DNA from 3 places in the Bradyrhizobium diazoefficiens genome. Region 3 is predicted to be linked to each of the others. Evidence: predicted binding sites of a transcription regulator. Region 3 holds the regulator's gene; each other region holds the start of a gene.
What was found. The regulator LexA, encoded in region 3, represses DNA repair genes until DNA is damaged. The targets are predictions, from matches to a motif close to TGTTCNNNNTGTGTTCNG.

Region 1 (4,714 bases), 1.6 Mb from region 3:
TGGCGCGCGTGCACACCATCCTGTCGCTGTCGAGCTGGCAGGGTGCCGAGCTCTCCAAGCTGATCGAGGAGGAACTTGCGCCCTATTCGCTCGGCGGACAGATCAAGCTCGCGGGTCCCGAAGTGCAGTTGCCGCCGGCGACCGCACAGACGCTGGCGCTGGCGCTGCACGAGCTCTTCACCAATTCGGCCAAGTATGGCGCGCTGTCGACCCGGTCGGGGCGGCTCGCGATCGGCTGGCAGGCCGAGAACGATCTCCTCGTCTTGACCTGGGAGGAGACCGGAGGGCCGCTGGTCAGGACGCCGAAGTCGCGTGGCTTCGGCACAAGAAGCCTGCTGGCCAGTGTTGAATCCCAGCTCGGCGGACAGGCCCAGTTCGATTGGCGTTCAGAGGGCCTGCTGTGCCGTCTCGATGTGCCGTTGACGCGCAAGAGCGCGGCGACATCGGGGGCGCAGGACAAGTACGAGGCCAGCACCTCTCCCGAACTTCAGCGCGCGTCGGGTTAGCGCGACCTAGCGACCTTCAACCGTGGCAACGGCCGCGGTTCGTCAGCGACGCGCCCCTCGAGCCAGGCTTCCGTTTGCGCGAGATCACGCAACGCCGTCGCGTAGCGGCGGGCGGCGCTGCGCTCTGCACCGCGCGGCAGCTTGCGTGCCTTGCGCAGCATGTCGGCCGCTGCGTTACGGTAGGCCAGCGAGCGATAGAGAAAGACCACCTTGCCCATATCGAATGTTCCCGTGTTGATGGCGTTTATCCTCGCAAAGTCGGCATGAACGTCGGATGAAGCGGCTGATAACAATTCCTTCATGAAGGTGGAACCCGTGATCACCGCGCGCGTTTTCACGCCAGATCGATCGGCAGTTCCATGCGCACAAAAAAGTCGCCGAAACAGTCGCAAAGTCTGATCTCTCCCGCCGGCGTCATCAAGCTGATGACGCATGCGATGATGGGCGCGGCACTCGGTCTGACCTTCACACTCGCGCTCATTCTGGCCAATCCTGCGGTCGCAGAACTGCTGAACCATGGTGGCCGTGCGGCAGCCTTCGTCTTTGTCGGCACGATGGTGACGACGTTTGCCATCGGCGCCGCATTGACGGGCGTCGTATTCATCCTCGACGAGGACAAGGAGTCTTGAAGCAAGCGCGAACGACAGTGACGCTTTGTTGGGAACTCCTGGGGGCAAATGATAGTTGGCTGCCTGCGTCAATTCAACTCAGGGAGTTCCCCCACATGAAGACGACCAAGCTGGCTCTCGCCGTGATGTTGGCAACCGGCCTTGCCGCCGCGCCGTTCGCAGCTGAAGCGAAATCGCACAAGAAGCACCACTCCTCTATGTCGCAGACCACAACGGGCGCGAACATGAAGAAGACCGTTCCTCCCGACGCGTCCGGCCAGGGCGGTGCCGGGCCTGGCAGCGATCAGGGTGGCAGCATGACCAAGCCCCAGAACGGAATGAGCAAGTAGGCGCGGCCCTCACGGCAATAAAAAGCCCCGCGGCGACGCGGGGCTTTTCGTTGCGTGTTCGCAGCTCCCTCATGCGCCGGTTCACGCTGCGCTACGTTGGGTGTCGCGCCCTTCCTTGATCTCTTCGATGATCTTGGCGCCTGAAGGCTTCAAGGTCATCCTCGCTCAGCGCCACATGGTCGGGGCGCGGATCAGAGCATCCCGGCCGGCCCGCCTCAAATCGTCGACCGAACATTGCCGCGCTCGAACAAGATCGCTCAGTCGTGCGCCAACGCGTCCGCGCGTCGTCGTATCCCACGGAGGAATTTCAGCACAGACTTCATCGAGCACCGCCCGCAGCAGGGCGGCCATTTCGGCATCCGGCATGGACGAGCTCCGGCATGTCGCGTTGCGCGACCGCTTTAGCTGCGTCGGATGTCAGTGATGTTAAGGCGGCGACTTGCGGAGCCCGCCTTCACGAGGTGGTCGAGCTGCGCCCGCTTGCGTGCAATCAGGAGCTGGGCCGCAGCATCGTCGAGGCCCTCACGCTGCAATTGCCGGATCGCAGAGCCCAATTCGAGGATCTCGGCGCGTAGTTTCAGAATCCGGTAGGTGTCCGGGTCTTCCTCCACCGCCTGTCTCCATCCGTCGCCTGCGTGGCATCATTTCCAGCCTCAAGGCGCTGATTTTACGTCGAATTTCATCAATTCTGTTGTCCACGACTTGTTAGAACAAAATAAGAACATATAGTCAAGCCACGAATTCAGAATGGAGAGCGGACATGCAGGTTCAGGGTAAATACGACGCCAAGGCTTTTCTGATGGAGCAGATGACCCGGGCGCAAGGGCTGCGGCTAAAGCGGCTCAGTGAAGAGGCCTATCAGCCCGCCCAATACGATCGCGGTCTGTCCTCTGCCGAAGCCGCGCGCCGCATCCAGGTGCTTGAAGCGGAGATCGAGCTCGCAAACTCCTTCTGAGGCACACAGCCGGCGCCTTTGGAACGTTACGTCAGCACTCCTGTTCTCTTCCGGGGCCAAGGGAGAGAGTTGATGGCACGCAAGGCAAAGAAACGCCGCTACTCACGGAGCTCCGGCAGCGACGTCGAGCGCGAGATGCGGCGTTACAAGAAGGGTACCGCGAAGAGCGGACGCGGCGGGCGCGGTGGGCGCGTGAAGAGCCGCAAGCAGGCGATCGCGATCGGCCTGTCGGAAGCGCGCGCGAAGGGTAAGAAGGTCCCAAAGAAGGCGTCGAAGCGAAAGGCATCCAAGAAGAAGACCAAGAAGAAGACGACCAAGAAGAAGAACTCGAAGCGCAAATCCGCCAAGCGCTGACGCCGGCCGGCGTCAGGTCATGGTGCCGGGCATGAAGCAACGGATCGAAATGCCGAACGCCGTCTTGACCGGCCAAACCATGGTGCGGCCGGCGCGGTTCGGCTCGGTGATCACGGCTTCATCGGGGACCTCAACCCACTGCCCATCAAGACGGACCCGGTAGTGCCCGTTGTGCGAGTCCCAATCAGGATCGGCCACGGCAACGCCGTCGGCATCCGAACAGCACGGACCGAGATGGCTGCGTAGGCTGTCGAACCACGGCTTTAGTGGCGAGTCGGTGAAGCGGCCGTCATCGCGCCCCATGGCACTTCCGGACGACAGCACGAAAGGCGCCGCGAGCAGCGCAAGCTTCAGCGAGAGTTTCAATCGATCCATGTCGGCACCGATCAAATGCGAACTACCGGCCGGTTCCACAAAGCCGCCGGACGTCCGAAGTTCCACTCCTGCACTTTGCCTCGGCGCCGTCATTGCCGCCGAAGCCCACACGCTCCTCCAAAGTATGACGAGCGAACGCGGCTTTTTCGGACGAACCCGTCATCATCGCTGCCGTTAACGAGAATGTTATCGGCGGCCTGTGGGTATCTCGCAAGCGCGCACGAAAAAGGCGGCCCGCAGGCCGCCTTTTGAATTTGCCGTCGAGGCCAAGAGAGGCAAACAAATCAGGCGAGCGGCACCGCCACGAAACGAGTCGCCTCCGCGTTCTTCACCTGCAGCAGCACGCTGTTCTTGCCGGACGATTTGGCCTGCGCCAGCTCGGAGCGGACGTCGCCGACATTGGCGACCGCCTTGCCGCCGACGTTGAGGATGACGTCGCCGGTCTGGATGCCGCGCTGCGCCGCCGGCCCCTGCGGGTCGACCTCGGTGACCACGACGCCCTTCTGGCCTGCGCCCTGGACGTCGCCGGCCGGCGCCAGGCTGAGGCCGAGGCGCGGCGTGCCGGGGGCCTGCTGCGTCTTGCCGTCGTCAGTATTGCCGCTTCCTTTGGCTTGCCGCTCGTTCGGCAGTTCGCCGAGCGCCAGCGTCACCGTCTTGGTGTCGCCCTTGTGGACGACATCGAGCTTCACGGACGTACCTGGTGCCAGCGTGGCGATGGTGCGGGCGAGATCGCGGGAGTCCTTGATCGCGGTGCCGTTGACGGCGGTGATGACGTCGCCCGCCTCGATGCCGGCCTTCGCCGCCGGGCTGCCGTCCTGCGGGTTGTCGACGATTGCGCCGCGCGCCGCCTTCAGGCCGAGGCTGTCGGCGATTTCTGCGGTCACCGGCTGCACCTGCACACCGAGCCAGCCGCGGGTGACGGCGCCCTTATCCTTCAGCTGCGCGACCACAAGCTTGGCGGTCGAGGACGGAATATCGAAGCCGATGCCGACCGAGCCGCCCGAGGGCGAGAAGATCGCGGTGTTCACGCCGATCACGTTGCCGTTCATGTCGAAGGCCGGGCCGCCGGAATTGCCCTTGTTGATCGGCGCATCGATCTGGATAAAGTCGTCATAGGGACCGTTGCCGATGTCGCGGCCGCTGGCCGAGACGATACCGGCCGTGACGGTGCCGCCGAGGCCGAAGGGATTGCCGACCGCAACCACCCAGTCCCCGATCCGCGGCTTCTGGTCGGAGAATTTCACGAACGGGAAGTCCTTCTTGCCGTCGACCTTGATTAGCGCGAGGTCGGTCTTCGGATCGGTGCCGACGACCTTCGCGGTGTAGATCGTGCCGTCGTCCATCGTCACCTGCACGGACTCGGCGTGGTCGACGACATGGTTGTTGGTCACGGCGTAGCCGTCGGCCGAGATGAAGAAGCCGGAGCCTTCGCCCGTGATCACCTGGTGACGCTGGCGCGGCATGCCGTTCATGCCACCCGGGAAGCCGAACTGCTGCGAGAACTGGTCGAACGGAGAACCCTCGTCCTGATCCATCCGGTTCTGTTGCAGCATCGCGCTCTTGTCG
Region 2 (4,714 bases), 910 kb from region 3:
CGTCCCAATTCAGACATCGCCCCGCACAACTTCAGACACATCCGTTAGCGACACTTCGCGGGCACGGCGAAGCCATGGGGGAAACGTGGCGCGCTGCTAGCGGGGTGGCATCATGGATAAGGTAGAGCGGTCATTCGCCGCCGCGACGGCGGCTGGCTTCGTGATTCTGGTCATCGGCATCGTGCTGCTGGCGCTGATGTAACCGCAGCTGTGGCGGCACGTGCCGCGCGAAAACAACCCCATGCATAGTAGGCAACAGCCTGTTTCGCCTGGCGTTTCCTAGTGCACCTTGATCTCGTCCAGCGGCAGGCGCAGATCGGCGGCACGCTCCGCGCGGTCCCTCTTGCGGAACTCGCTCTCCTTGCGCTCGAACTTGCGCATCTCCTCGAGCGCCATCTCGAGCCGGGAATTGCGCCTGCCAGCATGGTGCTGCGTATTTTCCGTCATGATCCAATCCCCCATTGCGACGGCCCGTTTCAAGTCGGCAGCCGCGGAAAGGTTCGGTGCCACAAGATTGCGGAGTGATGACGGCGCGTCTTTGATGCGCGTCATCTTCGAAGGAGAAGCTGGTCTCACATTTTGCGAAGGGCAGGGGCGCCGGTTGCCTTCATGCCATGCGAACGTCAGGCGGGCGGCATCAATCCGGGAGATCGCAGCCACTCGCTCATGTGCGAGCCTGTTTCAGCCTGTCTGGCTTTGAGGAGGAGGGCTTCGCGCTCAGAGCCGGGCGGGAGCCTCTGGGCCTGTGCTCTTAGGCGTTCGGCTTCCTGGGCGAGGCGTTCTTCAAGGGACAGGGTTTGCTTGAACCGGCGGCGGTGCTGCATGACGGGCCTCGTGCATACGGGTCCTAACCGTTGGATCTGCAGATAAAATGTTAGCCCCGCCATGTGGTTCCGTCATTAACAAATGCTTGAAATTCAAATCAGGCCACGGCCGTTTTCAAGTCAGGGCACTGAGGCCGGAAACACGCCAGCGCCGAAATCCGGCTGTCCCAATTGGGACATCCGCGATTTGAAATTAGGATAGGAACCTTCGCGCCGTTGCCAAGTTTTCCCGGTGCCCTTCCCCAAGGGCGACCCCAAGTTGGCCCCAGCTCCATCGCCCCCCAATTCGCGAGCTGGGGCCCTTTTTTCATCATTTGTTGGTGCGCACTATTTGGGCGCGAGCAAAAACTGGCAAACGCGCGCCTCGATTCGGCTGCGCCGAAGCGGCTCTAGCGCCCGGTGCTAGGACCAGCCCGTAGAGGCGGATCAGTCCTCCGCAGTGATCGTTGAGCCCAGAGCGCGGTGATGCTCTGACGGTTTGCCTGATCTCGTTCATGCGACTGGAGGTCATCGAACGCGGACAGCACCGGAATCAGGCTGGCCTAGCTAGTTAGGACACCCGCGGAGGGGAATTAGCGAACATCCTGCCCTTTCGAGGTACGCCGCCCGCTGTATCGCGCACAAGGCTGTCTTAGTGCATGTTGACGTGCCTGAACCGGCGTAAGCCTAGCTGGTCCAGTAACTTGGCCTCAGCTCCGCCAGCCCCGAGTTGGGGCCTTTTACTGTCGTCTTCCGCACCCGCAGAGGCGGATTCTTGGCCGACCAAGAGGAGTTGGATGAGGCCGGCAATCACGAGCTATCCAAATGAAAGAGGCCGCCAACCGAGGCGGCCTTACTTTTAAATCGGAGGCTTGAGGCCCGGCGAGTTCAGCCATTGATCGATGCTGGCCGTGATTTCGGCTTCCCGGGCTTTCTTGAGGAGGATTTCGCTCTCCTCTCCCGGCGGCAATTGTTTAGCTTTCTCGCGTGCTTGCCGCGCTTCTTGGATGAGCCGTTCGCCTAGCGATCTGTCCTGTTTGAACCGGAGGCGCGTCATGACCTCCTCCCGCTTGAAACCAGGTTCCACTATAAACCTTTTCGGGGCGCTGGAGTTCGATCCGGAACATTAAAACGCAAGTGTTCAATCAGCGGAGACACCGGCTCGCAATTCGTTCGTCGGGAGCAAATTCCTTGATACATTGCCGGGGGATGGTCGGGATCGAAATTAGGATACTCGCAAAATCAACCGAGGGTGCGGACCGTAAGGCGCTCACTAATCACGCCCATCAACGATCTGATCGACCGCGCGACTGGTTATGACAGGCTCAGAACCGAGCAAAGTATTGCTGCGATCCTTGAGAAGTTTGTCGCAAAGATTTTGCAGCCCTACGTCAAGACGTTCCCAGCCGCCTATTACGAGCACATCTACAGGCTCAACAACTGGAGCTACAATTCTGAGTCGTCAAAGCGTCCCGGAGTGATCGGCCATTGGACGAACGATATCATTTATGCTCGCCTTGCCCCGGCAGTGCTTGAGGAGTTGAAGCGAAAAATTCCGAGAGACGACAAAGGGCGACCGAAGCACAAACTTTTTCAAATGCTGACGCCAGAGACAGGTCATCCAAAACTGGTCGATCACTTCAAGGAAGTCCTAGCCACTATGCGCGGTGCTCGCAATTGGGCGGAATTCTACGAAATGCTCGACCGCTCGCTGCCTCGATTTAATGAGACGCCACAACTTCCATTCTACATACGCAGGCATGGAGCGTTTGCCGCCGCCTGAAACGAAAGAGGCCGCCCACTGAGGCGGCCTTAGGAAAATTTAAACGGCCCCAAGGTGGGGGCCGCCAACCCGCCTGATGCGAGTTTTCCTCCAGCAGTCGGGGGGCTACCTGTCTGGCTGGGGGCTCCAAACAGACGCGCCACGAAGGCGATCGTTCCTTAGCCTATACCGACTTATTGCTCCCGGTCTTTGGCGGCTTGCGCGAGCTTCATCCAATCCTCGGCAAGCCGCAACCACGCTTCTTTATCGATCGGGTTCCTAGTTCCCTCAGCCTCTCGCAGGCACTCCTGAGCCTGATTGAGGAACCAGTCTGCATCGGACTCGCGCATCACAAGACAATGCGCAAAATTCAAACTAGGCCACTGCGAAATTCAACTTAGGCCACTAGGGGTCAAAACAGGCCAGCACCGAAATCTGCAAAAGAACATATTGCGAACCTAGAACAAATAGTGTACGTTGTTTTTATCGACGACCCGCCGCGCCAATCGTTTGTCCCGCACCCGAATCCTCGCCATAAGGAGCACGACCAATGTCCACCACTGCCCTGCGTATCGTCGAAGGATCTTCCATGGACAAGAGTAAAGCTCTGGCCGCCGCGCTCTCCCAGATCGAGCGCCAGTTCGGCAAGGGCTCGGTGATGAAGCTCGGCAAGAACGACCGGTCGATGGATGTCGAGGCGGTCTCGTCGGGCTCGCTCGGGCTTGATATCGCGCTCGGCATCGGCGGCCTGCCCAAGGGACGTGTCGTCGAAATCTACGGGCCGGAATCCTCGGGCAAGACCACGCTGGCGTTGCACACGGTGGCGGAAGGGCAGAAGAAGGGCGGCATCTGCGCCTTCATCGACGCCGAACACGCGCTCGACCCGGTCTATGCCCGCAAGCTCGGCGTCAACATCGACGAGCTCCTGATCTCCCAGCCGGACACCGGCGAGCAGGCGCTGGAAATCTGCGACACGCTGGTGCGCTCGGGTGCAGTCGACGTTCTGGTGGTCGATTCGGTTGCGGCGCTGGTGCCGAAGGCCGAGCTCGAGGGCGAGATGGGCGATGCGTTGCCGGGTCTGCAGGCCCGTCTGATGAGCCAGGCGCTGCGCAAGCTGACGGCCTCCATCAACAAGTCCAACACCATGGTGATCTTCATCAACCAGATCCGCATGAAGATCGGTGTGATGTACGGCTCGCCGGAAACCACGACCGGCGGCAACGCGCTGAAGTTCTACGCCTCCGTCCGCCTCGACATCCGCCGCATCGGCGCGATCAAGGAGCGCGATGAAGTGGTCGGCAACACCACGCGCGTGAAGGTGGTGAAGAACAAGCTGGCGCCGCCGTTCAAGCAGGTCGAGTTCGACATCATGTACGGCGAGGGTGTCTCCAAGATGGGCGAGATCCTCGATCTTGGCGTCAAGGCCGGCATCGTCGAAAAGTCGGGCGCCTGGTTCTCCTATGACAGCCAGCGCCTCGGCCAGGGCCGCGAGAATTCGAAAGCGTTCCTGAAGGCCAACCCCGATATCACCGCCAAGATCGAGACCTCGATCCGCCAGAACTCCGGCCTGATCGCAGAGCAGATCCTGGCCGGCGCGCCGGAGCGTGACGCCGACGGCGAGGAGCCGGCGGAAGAGTAAGTCTGACCGGTAGAGTTTTCGCGAGGAGCGGGCGCTGAGGACGTTGAGTTGCCGACGTCGTCTGTGCCCGTTTCTTTTTGGGGCGCTCGATGCCATGAGGCGCGTGATCCTGACCAGTTCGTCGGGCGTTGGTCTTGCTCATGCGGATCGCGCCGACATGGTCGTCCCGTTCATCTTTCGCTTCGTGTCGGGGCCACTTCCCTCGGCCGAACACCTCAATCGCTATCTCGGTGGACGCGCGAACAGAATTTTTGAAGAGATCATCTGGTCTGATTGCGTCCGCCAATTGCCCTATGTCCAGCGTCTGGATCGGGAAGGCGCATTACTCTGCTTCTGCGAGACTTACGGCGTCGAGTTCATCGAGCTCTGGTTCGACCCTGAACCAAACAGTCAGCTGCAGTTGATCTGGATCCTCGACTATCTGCGTTCCCGGCCATCCATACCAGCGAATCTGAGATTACGATTTGTCGATTTCGAACTGCGTGCAGCAGATCCCGCGGAGATTCGTCA
Region 3 (4,714 bases):
GCCCGCGCCGCCGGATTGCGGTGCCATGGTGGTCGATCGGCCGCGTCTCGCGCGCCAGGGCGCGCTGGCGCTGACGCAGCGTGGCGACGGTTTTGCGATTGCGGCGGTGAAGTCGAGGGGTGCAAACCGCCCCTGGTCGCCGGCGGCGGCCGGCGATGGAGATTTCGAACGGACCCTCATGCCAAGGTCGGCGGCTCCGCGCGCCAAAGACGCAACGCCGTCAGAGGCCGACCTTCAGGCCGAGGACTGAGGTCGACCTATCAGCCGATCGGCAGACGCGGGGACGTCGAGTGGCTGTCGGCGATGACATGCGGCTTGTGCTCGCGCTCGCCGAGCGGCTGCGTCACGGGCAGCTGCAGCACGGTTGCACGCTGGCCTTCCACGAGCTGCGTCACCAGCACGTATTTGCCGTCGGGGAATTCGATCGCGTCGTGATGACGATCAGGAACGTGCGGATCGACCTTGCCGAACTTGCCGACGCGCGAGTTGACGGTGCGCGTCCAGATCCAGCGATTATCGTAGCGGACGTTGTCGGCGAAGGCGAGCTCCGTTCCCGGCAGCAGGCAGACCGCAACTGACATGTCGGCTTCGGAAGCGAAGCCGCGCGTCGAGGTGCCACGGAACGTTGTCGTGACGATCGTCTCGCCAACCTCTGCGGGACGGGTCGCGACGGCATGCAGGCTATAGTCACACATCGGGTGCTCCTCAATCGGGATAGAGCACCGCGCCTCTTCTGAGGCGCAGGCCTCTATCAGAGTGGAAGCCTGTGATCATATGCGATGTTGGGGGCAAATCTGCGGCTTGGATCCGCAAGCCGCCATCACAATATCTTTTTCAAATACGTGAGGAACAAAGCCTGCTCTCATGCATTTGGAGAGCCGTTCGGTCAACGGCCTGCGGGCGCTGACCAGCCCGCATACGGCCAGGCCGGCGGGGTGGGCCGTGTGACGGCGTTGCGGGCATCGCGGAATTGTTCGTTCGTTGCCTGCGGAGCTTTGTGGGCGTGATGCGGCTTTTGTGCCGCGAAGGCTTGCGACGCTGATGCTGCGATCAGCGCCATCGTGACAGTGCTCAATACGAGCTTGCGCATGGTGGCCTCCTCGGTCTTCTTAAAGGCCTGCGAAGCGATGCGTGCTTCGTTGCGGCGTGCCGAGGATGTAGCGCTGGAGAGGGGGCCGGATAATCTGTGCAAAACCAGAAAGACTATCCAGCCGGAGCGGACAATCGTCCGCTCCAATCGTTGATGGTGGTCGTCGATTGCGACGCGCTCAGTACTTGACGCGCTCAGTACTTGCGGTACAGCCCGATCAGCTTGCCCTGGATCTTGACCCGGTTGGGCGGCAGGATGCGGACCTCATAGGCCGCATTCGCCGGCTCGAGCGCGATCGAGGCGCCACGGCGGCGGAAACGCTTCAAGGTTGCTTCCTCGTCGTCGATCAGGGCGACGACGATGTCGCCGGTGTCGGCGCTCTCGTTGCGCTGGATCAGCGCCATGTCGCCATCGAGAATGCCGGCTTCCACCATTGAGTCGCCACGCACTTCGAGCGCGTAATGCTCGCCCGAGCCGAGCATGTCGGGCGGGACGCTGATGGTGTGGCTGCGGGTCTGCAACGCCTCGATCGGCGTACCGGCCGCGATCCGGCCCATCACGGGCACCGCAACGGGACGCTCACCCTCGTCGGCGGGCGGGCTCGACGTCGTGCGTACCTTGCCGAGATTGCCTTCGATGACGCTCGGCGTGAAGCCGCGGCGGCTGCCGGCGGCGGCCTGGAGCTCAGGCAGCTTGATCACCTCGATGGCGCGGGCGCGGTTGGGCAGGCGCCGGATGAAGCCGCGCTCCTCGAGCGCAGTGATCAGGCGATGGATGCCCGATTTCGAGCGCAGATCGAGCGCGTCCTTCATCTCGTCGAAGGAGGGCGGCACGCCGCTTTCCTTCAGGCGCTCGCTGATGAACCGCAGGAGCTCGTATTGTTTGCGCGTTAACATCTCGACCAAAATCCCCCGGTTGATGTCGTTCGATTCCGAGACGTGAATTCGGCAATAAGCCGCTGCACGCTCGAAACAAATCATGAACGGACACTATATGTTCGATACATGTTCCGCAACTGCTTAATTTACCGTGAACGCGACAAAGTTCGCGGAACGGTTGCGAACGAAGCGCTCAAACGGGCAGTCGCAGCACCTCGCAGGGCGCTCCCGCTTCGGCCTTCGGTGCGAACGGTTCGCGCACGAGAAGTGCCTGTGCCGCAGCGAGATTCGCAAGCAGCGAGGAGTCCTGGCGATTGACGGGAAGGGCGATCAGCGTGCCGTCATCACGCACATCGAGGCGGGCGCGCAGATAATCCTCGCGCTGGTCATTGGCGCCGACGTCGCGGCCGAGCACGGCGCGTTCGCGGCGGTGATGAACCATCGAACGGCCCGACAACGCGCGAATCAGCGGCACCATGAACAGGAAGCCGCAAACATAGGATGACACGGGATTGCCGGGCAGGCCGATCACGCGCATCGCCCCGAGCTGCCCGTTCATCATCGGCTTGCCCGGCCGCATCGCGATCTTCCAGAACGCCATCGACGTGCCTTCGTCGCGGAGCGCCTGCTGCACCAGATCGTGGTCGCCGACCGAGGCACCGCCCGTGGTGATCAGGATGTCGGCGCCGGATTCGCGCGCGCGGCGGATGCCGGCGGTGGTGGCGGCAAGCGTGTCGGCCGCAATCCCGAGGTCGATGGTGTCAGCCCCCTCGCTGCGGGCGAGCGCATGCAAGGCGTAGCCATTGGAATAGACGATCTGGCCATGGCCGGGCGTGGCGCCCGGCATCACCAGCTCGTCGCCGGTGGCGAGAATCGCGACCTTTGGACGACGCTGGACGCTAAGGTGCGGGTGGTTCATGCCGGCGGCGAGCGCGAGGTCGCGCTCGGTGAGCCGGGCGCCCTTGTGCAGCAGCACGTCACTCTCGGAGAAATCGATGCCGGCCGGCCGAATGTGCCGCCCGGTGACGGCTGCCTCCTTGATCGCGATGCGCTCGCCATCGGCGACGGTATCCTCCTGGATCACGACTGCATCAGCGCCGTCGGGAACGACGCCACCAGTGAAGATCCGGACCGCTTCGCCGGCGCCGACAGTTCCCGCAAACGGACGGCCGGCAGCGACCTCGCCAATGACGGCGAGCTGCGTGTCAATCCTGGCCGCATCGGCCGCGCGGACGGCATAGCCATCCATCGCCGACATCGCCTGCGGCGGCTGCGTCCGCCGCGCCGCGACGTCGCGCGCAAGCACGCGATGGAAGGCCGCGTCGAGCGCGACCGATTCCTCGGGCAGCGGCTCCGCACCCGCGAGCACGGCAGCGAGCGCATCGGAAACCGGCATGAGGGCCACGGGTGAAAGCTCCTGCTTGGGCAACGCAACGATCACGTTACGGCAAGCGTTCTAGCCGAGTGCGGGCGCCGAGGCAAAATGGCCGCCGCCTTTGACGATCTCCAGCGGGAAAGCGGCTTCGGCGCGCGTGAGATCGTAGCGCTCGCGCATGGCTTCCAAGTTTCGCTGAGGCGCCGCGCCGGGTATCACGACGGCGTTATAGGATTTCCCCTTGCCGAGCTTCCGTCTTCAGCGACGTCGGGCGCCTGGGGACTCTGATCGCTGTCGGGCATCGGATCGGCCTGGGCTTTCAGGTCGGCGGCCTTGCTCATCAGCTTGGCGGAAAGCTCGGAATCCGAGGTGGTCTTGGCGAATTTGACCAGCAGCGAGGCCTGCTTGGTGAGGTAGGTTTTGCCCAACACGATGATACGTCCGTTCGTTCGTAGACTTCCCAACGGACTCTAGAGTCCGGAAGCGGGCATTCCGTTCCCGGAACTCTGTACAAAAATGCACAGAGTGGTTTCCTCATTTCCGGATGCAATTGTTCTGGAATCGGCGGTCAGATCCCCAGCGCCTTCAGTGCGATGCCGACGTCGCGGGGCGAGGTGACATGCACCGCCATCAGCCCGCGGGCGCGGGCGCCTTCGACGTTCGCGGCGAGGTCATCGAAGAACACGATCCGGTTCGCGGGTACCCCCATCGCGGCGACGACGTGGTCGAAAGCTTCCGCATCCGGTTTGCGCAGGCCGATGCTGGAGGACAGATACAGCTCGCGGAAATGGCCGAGCAGATCTGCATACTCTTTCGAGAAATGATCCACGTGCGGGCGGTTGGTGTTGGAGAAGGCATAGAGCGGCATCTGCTTCGCCGCGCGCGGCAGCAATTCCGCGATGTCGGGCATCTCGCCGGCGAAGATCGCGTTCCATCCCTCCAGAAATTGCGCATCCGAAATGCCGATGCCGAGCGATGAGCGCAGCGACTGGAAATAGTCCTCGTCGCTGATCTTGCCGACCTCGTGCAGCTGGTAAGCCTCGCTGTCACGCTCATAGCGCGCCACGATGGCCTCGGGCTCGAGGCCTGCATGTCCCGCCCAGCAGGCGATCGCCCGGGAGAAATCGATATCGAGCACCACGCGCCCGAGATCGAACAGAAGCGCGTCCGCGCTGCCGGGAGAGAGAGATGTCATTGCGTCCTGTCTCGTCAGTATCGATAGGGCTCGTGGTCGAACAGCGGGAATGCGCTGAATACGCTCGGCGCATTGGTGGCAGTGGCCTGGTGCAGGCAGGATGTGTTGACCTCGGCGAACGAGGTGGCGCCCAGGAGGCCGAGGCAGCGCAGCACCTCGTCCTCGAGCAGCTCGAG

Region 1: the regulator LexA is predicted to act here: its motif matches at 2,171-2,188, upstream of JJC00_RS11615 (DUF3072 domain-containing protein).
Region 2: the regulator LexA is predicted to act here: its motif matches at 3,007-3,024, upstream of recA (recombinase RecA).

Annotation. Positions count from the first base shown of each region.
Region 1 is NZ_CP067102.1:2,557,484-2,562,197, reverse strand. Features, by position in the region: gene JJC00_RS11645 (sensor histidine kinase) at 1-506, shown strand, start outside; gene JJC00_RS38065 (hypothetical protein) at 503-844, opposite strand; gene JJC00_RS11635 (hypothetical protein) at 866-1,135, shown strand; gene JJC00_RS11630 (hypothetical protein) at 1,231-1,464, shown strand; gene JJC00_RS11625 (hypothetical protein) at 1,630-1,830, opposite strand; gene JJC00_RS11620 (hypothetical protein) at 1,866-2,075, opposite strand; gene JJC00_RS11615 (DUF3072 domain-containing protein) at 2,225-2,419, shown strand; gene JJC00_RS11610 (DUF6496 domain-containing protein) at 2,492-2,773, shown strand; gene JJC00_RS11605 (hypothetical protein) at 2,786-3,148, opposite strand; gene JJC00_RS11600 (Do family serine endopeptidase) at 3,433-4,714, opposite strand, start outside.
Region 2 is NZ_CP067102.1:3,266,862-3,271,575, forward strand. Features, by position in the region: gene JJC00_RS14895 (hypothetical protein) at 280-447, opposite strand; gene JJC00_RS38115 (hypothetical protein) at 624-824, opposite strand; gene JJC00_RS14900 (hypothetical protein) at 1,663-1,860, opposite strand; gene JJC00_RS14905 (P63C domain-containing protein) at 2,056-2,586, shown strand; gene recA (recombinase RecA) at 3,116-4,204, shown strand; gene JJC00_RS14915 (hypothetical protein) at 4,299-4,714, shown strand, end outside.
Region 3 is NZ_CP067102.1:4,181,411-4,186,124, forward strand. Features, by position in the region: gene JJC00_RS19460 (ComEC/Rec2 family competence protein) at 1-250, shown strand, start outside; gene JJC00_RS19465 (hypothetical protein) at 261-695, opposite strand; gene JJC00_RS19470 (hypothetical protein) at 887-1,090, opposite strand; gene lexA (transcriptional repressor LexA) at 1,285-1,986, opposite strand; gene JJC00_RS19480 (molybdopterin molybdotransferase MoeA) at 2,162-3,373, opposite strand; gene JJC00_RS19485 (hypothetical protein) at 3,559-3,774, opposite strand; gene JJC00_RS19490 (HAD family hydrolase) at 3,912-4,538, opposite strand; gene JJC00_RS19495 (alpha-hydroxy acid oxidase) at 4,553-4,714, opposite strand, start outside.